DNA from 2 places in the Micromonospora sp. NPDC048905 genome. Region 2 is predicted to be linked to the other one. Evidence: riboswitches for the same ligand, from Rfam matches in the RefSeq annotation. Region 2 holds a riboswitch; the other holds the start of a gene.
The links. Region 2 has a riboswitch for S-adenosylmethionine ahead of thrC (threonine synthase). Riboswitches for the same ligand answer to the same signal wherever they lie in the genome.
Positions count from the first base shown of each region.

Region 1: another riboswitch for S-adenosylmethionine. It lies ahead of AB0C01_RS07585 (hypothetical protein); the one in region 2 lies ahead of thrC (threonine synthase).

Region 1 covers NZ_JBEZFV010000002.1:657,076-660,752, reverse strand. Annotated here, with positions in the region: gene AB0C01_RS07595 (GIY-YIG nuclease family protein) at 47-739, shown strand; gene AB0C01_RS07590 (hypothetical protein) at 699-1,685, opposite strand; gene AB0C01_RS07585 (hypothetical protein) at 1,861-2,463, opposite strand; SAM riboswitch class IV at 2,492-2,612, opposite strand; gene pglX (BREX-2 system adenine-specific DNA-methyltransferase PglX) at 3,123-3,677, opposite strand, start outside.
Region 2 covers NZ_JBEZFV010000003.1:262,965-266,641, reverse strand. Annotated here, with positions in the region: gene AB0C01_RS09415 (GNAT family N-acetyltransferase) at 1-355, opposite strand, end outside; gene thrC (threonine synthase) at 731-2,017, opposite strand; SAM riboswitch class I at 2,028-2,163, opposite strand; gene AB0C01_RS09405 (DMT family transporter) at 2,307-3,275, opposite strand; gene AB0C01_RS09400 (metalloregulator ArsR/SmtB family transcription factor) at 3,367-3,672, shown strand.

The sequences.
Region 1 (3,677 bases), on a different contig from region 2:
ACGGGAGGAGGGGGCGGTCGTGGCATCTCCAGTTCAAGACCACCGTGTGCAGGTCGTGCAGAAGTGGGGCTTCGGGATGGCCCCCGTGAAGCCCGAGGTTCAGCAGAAACGACGTCAGTCGGTAGCTGCCGTGCTGAGCTACCTGCAGAACGACCGGAGTGAGTCCAGCTCGTCACTGCTGGAGGCCCTGTCGGAAGTCAAGGGGCTCTACTCGCGCTGTCACAAGCAGGACCAGTGGGACTGGTTCACCGTGTGGCAACAGCTGGGTCGCCCTGGACGTAAGCGCTGCCTACAAGCTGGTGACGCCCTCAGTCGCCTACGCACCGCGATCAGGGATGGCGACGATGCCACCGCTGCGAAGCAGCTCACGCTCCTGATTGATGCGGACGTGCAGGTTCATCTGGCCGGACTCGTCGGGGAACAGCCGCGTGAAACACGAGGAGCTGGCTACATCTACGTGCTGTCGACTCGCGAGCAGCCGCGGGTGCTGAAGATTGGCTACACCGAGCGGACCGTCGAGGAGCGGGTGAGGGAGATCAACCGGGCGACAGGCGTTGTGATCCCGTATGGCGTGCGCGCTTTGTGGGTGGTCGCGGATGCTCCGTCGGTAGAGGCCGAGCTGCATGCTCGATTGGCGCCCTACCGGGTACGCAAGGACCGTGAGTTCTTCGACCTCGACTTCCGCGACGCGTCCGCCCTCATTCAGGGCTACATAGATGGTCTCCGACGCGAGGACTAAAGTGGTCGCCCGTGGAGCAGCTGTGGAGCAGCTGACGAAATGCGACACGTTCTTCCTTCAGGTCGACGGGCCGGCCCGCCAACTCAGCCAGGAGTTCCGGTAGGCGCAACGTCGTCAGGTGTGCGTAGCGGGCGCTGTAAACGCCGACGGCTTCGATAGCGAACTCGTCAGGGAAGTCCAGCAGTACGTAGCCGAGCAGCTGCATGATGGTCGGTGCTTCCAATGATGAGCGTCGCGTCCCATCGCGGTGCTTGCTGCCGAGGCCCGTCTTGAGTTCGAGCAGCAGGCCTGCGGCGATCAGGTCGGCGTCGGCGTTCATCAGCGATGATCCGGCGAAGGTCGGCCCGAGGGCCCACGCGCCATGCCGTGCCGACAGGGACGGCAGGAGGCTCCGCTCGGCGAAGGCGCGCAGAGTCTGGAGTTCGTCGAGCGCCGCGGGTGGGGCGAGCTCAAGTAGCTTCTCGGCGTTGATGGACCTTGGGGCCAGGGCCATCAACGGGGATCCGGGTGTGGGACCGACCCGGTACAGGTCGGTAAGGAGCGCCAGCGCCCAGCACGCCCGGGCAAGGAGTTGATGGTCGGCTTCGCTGCCTGCGGCCGGCCCGCTGAACCGGCAGGTCCCCACGCTGTCGCCGGTTTGGGAGTAATTCAGCGTGCGCGCCAGTTCGTGGACCGCATGCCGTAGCGGGGGAGTGCGCGCGCCGAGCAGTGCCAAACGCAGGTCCGGACTGGGATGCACCATGAAGCGCACCATCCAGTCGAACGCGGAGCCGATGGTGCCAGGGTTCGCCTGGCTCCCAGGCACGACAAGGGGGCCCACGGATTCCCGATACCGTGCCTGCAGGTCCTGCCAGCGGCCGAACCGCTCCTGAATGAACAATCTCGCTGGCGAGGCTCTGTTGCTCAAGGCCACGGTCAGCGCCGGCCAACCACTAATGATGGTCATGCTTCGACCACCGGGCACCGACGCCGCTGCCCGCCACTGTCCATCATGGTCGAATGCTATCGAACGGCGCGGCATCCGAGCTGCCCGTCGTCACCGGACCGTCGATGGGCGATGGCCAGCACGGCTGCTGTTGGCGAGATCGGGTACCACCAACAGCAGCCGGCTGGACTGGCGATCAACGAGCGGTGGACAGGAATTCGGTCTGGGCCTGCCGAAGGGTGCTGAGGTCGTTGGGTACGGGCATGACGCCGTAGCGGTCGAAGGCGTCTACGCTCGCTCCGAGCGAGGGCGGGCACCGTCGCTGCCACTCGGCCAACGGCACGGTTGGGCCGCCTGGGCGTAGTGGCTCGGCGAGCCGGTCGAACTCCACCTGCTGCCAGTCACGCAGCTCGTTGCCACGCCGCACGGAGGCCACCAGCGACGCGGCGACCTTGGTGGCCGTGGCCGTGTGCGGCTGGACCACGTCGCCGTTCATGATCGAGTGCCGGCCCAGCGGCAGTGCGGCGCGGTGGCCGTACCGCTCGCCGACGACCTGCGAGACGTGTCGGCAGGTTTCGCAGGCCAGCCACGACCACCGGGTTCGGGTGGTCACCGTGTCCCGGACACACAACAGGCACAGGTCGAGGTCACTGGAGATGTCCTGGCCCTGCCACTGCTGCTCCCACTCCGGCGTACGCGGCTGGCAGCGGCACCGCTGCTCGCGTGGGGCACCGTCGCGGAGGTGCCCGCAGGTCAGGCAGACCGCGAAAGCGGCAAGGTTCAGCTCTTCGGATGGCACCGTGAACTCGCTCTCCGGTGCCAGGAGGCACCCGCTCTTGCCGTACCGCTGCTTGCGGTCGGCCTGGTCTTCCCCCGGAGGCACCGTGCGCGGATGGCGCGGTTGCCGGGTCAGCAAGCCGGGAGGCTTGACGCTGACCACTCTTGACGCCCAGGAAGCATAGAGATCATCGAGGCCGGCAGCAACCCGCGGGGGAGACCTGAGCCGACGGCGGTGCGGAACCATCCGTCGGCGGCGAGTCGGAGCCGGGCGAGCAGGTCGGCGACTTCCCGGGTCAGCTCATGGTCTGGCCCGTAGACCACGCAGAGGTCGTCGTGCAGCGGTTGCAGCTCGTCCGCGGCCTCGGTGGCCTTGTCTTCGGAGACCAGCAGTATGCCGATGTTGAAACGTAGGTCGAGAGCCGTGGGGGAGACGTCGCCGGAGGCGGCGCGTACGTGCGTCAGTACCTGCCGGAACTGGCGCAGGGCTGTCCCCGAACCGGTAGACCCCCTCAGGCAGGCTGACCGTTGAACTGACGATCTACCTGACCCGCTCGACTGCACCCGCAGGATCGGGCAGATCGGTGCCGAGGGCCAGTACGTCAGTGAAGAGCCCAGTGGAGCCGGAAGGATCATCATGTGGATAGTTCTGGTAGTCAGACGGCCTGACTGAGCTATCGATCAGCTGTGCTTGCGGGGACGCCCGCGATTCGATTTCAGTGGACGCCAAGCGCGTAGATCCTCCTCGATGACATCCCACCGGACCATCAAGTCGTCTAGCAGGGTGCGGTGGCTCTCGTACTGCTGGTCGCTACACCATTGCTTTACCCACGGCAGCAACTCGAGCAGCCCGGCGAGCAGCGGAACGCCGTCCTCGCGGGTCGGCGCGGCCGACGCGAGGCTTGATAACACCATTGCCCGATCCTCGACGGGCCAGCCGGCCCACCCCACCATGGCGTCCTTGATGGCGCCTCCCGAGCGCGCATAGGACACGAACCGTTCGCCAGGCACGTCGTACTTGCCACGGTGTCGCCAGTAGCTCACCTTCAGGAAGTCGGCGCTGGTGTATTTCGGTGGTATCAGGGCCGGCTCAGTAAGACCCTGGTCCTGCTCCCGTTGTAGCCGCCACGTCTCCTCCCACTGAGCGCGCTTTGCGATGCCCGAGTCTCGGTAACGTAGGGCGGCGAGGTGGGGGACGACCTCGTCCGCGAACAGGTCTCTTACGACGTCGACCAG
Region 2 (3,677 bases):
CCATCCGCTTGCGGCCGCGCTCGCGGAGCAGGCGCACCCCGTACTCGTGCAGCGCCCGCCCGACGCCTTGCCGCCGCAGATCGGGATGCACGGTCAGCTCCGCGCCGGCGTTGTCGGTGTTGTCGAGGTAGGGCAGGTCCAGTTGGAGGTGACCGGCCGGCACCCCGTCGAGCCGGGCCAGCGCCCAGAGCGACTCGACACCGGGCATCGGCGTGTGGAAGATCGCGTCGAAGCGTCGCCGGCAGAAGGGTGGAAGGTCCGGCAGATCGGCGTCTTTGGCCGCCGCGCCGATCAGGTACGCCTCGTCGACCGCGGCTCGGTCGGTGCCGTCGAACGACGCGATCGTGATGCTCATGGCGCTGAGCGTGCGCCCGGAAAAGCGATCGGGCCAGCGAATTACTCGCTGGCCCGATCGAACGTGGTCGGGAGGGACACTCGCACAACGCCTCCGGCGTTGGGTCGCAAGAACTTCAAAAGTCTTCGGCGAAATGCCCTCCCGCACGGAGCATCTTGCGCCGTCCGGTTCCTGCCGTCAAGTCCGCAGCGGCGGGTTTTCCACACTCACAGCGAAATCTCAGTCACAGAGTGATCCACTCGGATTTCCTGGGAACGGGGTGTCCGGGCCGGACGGACACCGCGCCTTCCAGGAACCCGAGTGGATCAACCCCAACCGACCGACGGCCGCCGGCGAACGGCCACGGGCCGGCCGGCGAGCGGGTGGCGGGGTGGGTCAGCCGAGGAGGCCGGCGTCGCGGGCGGCGCGCAGCGAGGGCTTGATGTGGTGGGTCGGTCCGACCTGGCCGGCCACCGCGTCGACGGTCTTCAGACCTTCGCCGGTGTTGAACACCACGGTCTCCGCGGTCGGGTCGAGCCGACCGGATTCGACGAGCTTGCGGAGCACCGCCACGGTCACCCCGCCCGCGGTCTCGGCGAAGACGCCCGTGGTGCGGGCCAGATCGCGGATGCCGGCGCGGATCTCGTCGTCGTCGGCGTACTCCATCCAGCCGCCGGTGCGGCGGACCGCCTCCAGCGCGTAGACGCCGGCGGCCGGGTCGCCGATGTTGAGCGACTTGGCGATGCCGGTGGGCTTGACCGGGATGATCGTGTCGGTGTCCGCGTGCAGCGCGGTGGCGATCGGGTTGCAACCCGCGGACTGGGCGCCGAAGACCTTCCAGCCGCCGGCCGGCGCCTCGACCAGGCCGATCTCCACCAGCTCGGAGAACGCTTTGTCGATCTTGGTGAGCAGCTCGCCGCTGGCCATCGGGATGACCACCTGCGCCGGGATGCGCCAGCCGAGCTGCTCGGCCACCTCGTAGCTGAGGGTCTTGGAGCCCTCCGCGTAGTACGGCCGGACGTTCACGTTGACGAACGCGGTGTCCTCGAACTCGTCGGTCTCCACCAACTCGCCGCAGAGCCGGTTGACGTCGTCGTACGAGCCGTCGATCGCGACCAACTCGCCGCCGTAGACGGCGGTGGTGATGACCTTGCCCTGCTCCAGGTCACTGGGGATGAAGACCACCGAGGGCACCCCGGCACGGGCGGCGTGCGCGGCCACCGAGTTGGCCAGGTTGCCGGTCGACGCGCAGGCGAACCGGGTGAAGCCGAGCGCCTTCGCGGCGGTGAGGGCCACCGAGACGACCCGGTCCTTGAAGGAGTGGGTCGGGTTGGCGCTGTCGTCCTTGACCCACAGCGGCGCGGTGATGCCCAGCTCGGCGGCGAGGTGCGGGGCCGCCACCAGTGGGGTCAGTCCCGGGTCGAGGGTGACCCGGCTGGCTGGGTCCTGCCCGGCGGGGAGCAGTGCGGCGTAGCGCCAGATGTTCTCCGGGCCGGCCTCGATCTGCTCACGGGTGACGGTGGCCAGGGCGGCGATGTCGTAGTCGACTTCGAGGGGGCCGAAACACTCGTAGCAGGCGTGCTGGGCGACGAGCGGGTAACGGGCCGAGCAGGCCCGACAGACCAGGGCGCGGGCGGGGCTGGCGGAGGTGTCGATGCCGGAGGCGGCGAGCGTCGACGTCATGTCGAGAGTCCTCTCATCTTTCCCCACATCGCACGGTGCGGCGGGGACGGAATTGGCACCTGCCCCGCGGGTCGCTCAGCGGTGAGCGCGCAGGGTGGTTGCCGGGGCGTCGTCGGGCCGTATCCCTCAGCCCCTCTGGATGAGGTATGCAGTTGTGCCGTCGAGTCTAGGCAACTATCTGCGTCGCCTCCACCGCGGATCCCACGCTGTGAGCCGAACAACTCAGCGAGTCACCGGCGGCGGCGCCTCCCGTCCCCAACTGCGGGGCCCGGGGGCGCCGGCAGGTGGGTCAGCGGGCGCTCACCGCGACCGGGTCGACCACGGCGATCTGGTCCGTGGTCGCGGTCGACTGCGGCGGGGACGAGGGCCGGATCCGAGGCCGGGTGGCGAGGTTCGCGGCGACCAGCGCACCGATCGTGATGGCGGCTCCGACCAGCTCGATGGGCTCCGGGCGGTAGCCGCGGGCGATCTGCACCGCGAAGGTGGTGACCGGGACCAGGTTCATGAACAGCGCCGCGTTGGCGGCACCGAGCCGCTGCACACCGGTGTTCCAGGCCAGGACCGCGATGACCGCGCCGACGACCACCGCGTACGCCAACTGTGGGGTGACCGCCGCGAGGTCGGCGGCGGCCGGCGCGTGCTGCCAGCCGACGGCGTCCGCGCCGATGCTCGTGACCAGCATGGCCGCCGTGCCGGCGAGCGCCGTCAGGGTGGTGAAGCGCAGCGGGGACCAGTCGCCGAACCGGCTGGCACCGTGTGTGTAGATGCCCCAGCCGAGGACCGCGCCGATCATCATCAGCCCACCGAGACCGAACTGGCCGAGCCCGGCCAGGCTCCCGCGGGTGATCACCAGGCCGACTCCGAGGAGCGCCACCAGGGAGAGGGCCAGCAAGAGCGGCTTCGGCCGTACGCCGTCGCGCGCCCAGCGGACCAACTGGGTGATCAGCGGGGTGGTGGCCACGAACAGGGCGATCTGCTGCGGGGCGGCGTGTTCGAGCGCCAGGTTGGTGAGCACGTTGAAGCCGGCGAAGCCGACCACGCCGAGCAGCACGATCTCGCCCGTCCGGCCGCCGTGCCGCAGCGCGCCGGAACCTTCGCGGAGCAGCAGGATCGCGACCAGGATGGCGCTGGCGAGCAGGTAGCGGGCGGTGGTGAGGTTGAGCGGGTCGACCCGGGTCAGCGCACTGGCCAGGACCGGGAACATCACGCCCCAACCGAGCACGGCGAGCAGCGGGTAGGCGGCGGCACGGGGTCGCATCGTCAGCTCCAATGTTCGAGTATCGTCGAACCAACGACACCGACCCTAGGGCGTTGTTCGAGAGTTGTCGAACAAGGGTTACACTGGTCACATGGAGCCGCACGAACCCGACCTGACCGACGTACCGGTCACCACCGTGCTGGCCGCACTCGCCGACGACGTGCGGCTACAGATCGTGCGGGCGCTTGTCGAGAATGGCGAGGCGGCCTGCGGCAGCTTCGACTTCGGCGTTTCCAAGGCGACCCGCAGCCACCACCTCAAGGTGCTGCGCGAGGCCGGCCTGACCCGGACCCGGGCCGCCGGCACCAGCCGCCTGGTCCGGCTCCGCCGCGACGAGCTGGACCGCCTCTACCCCGGCCTCCTGGACGCGGTGCTCGGCGCACACACCTCGGCGTAGATGGG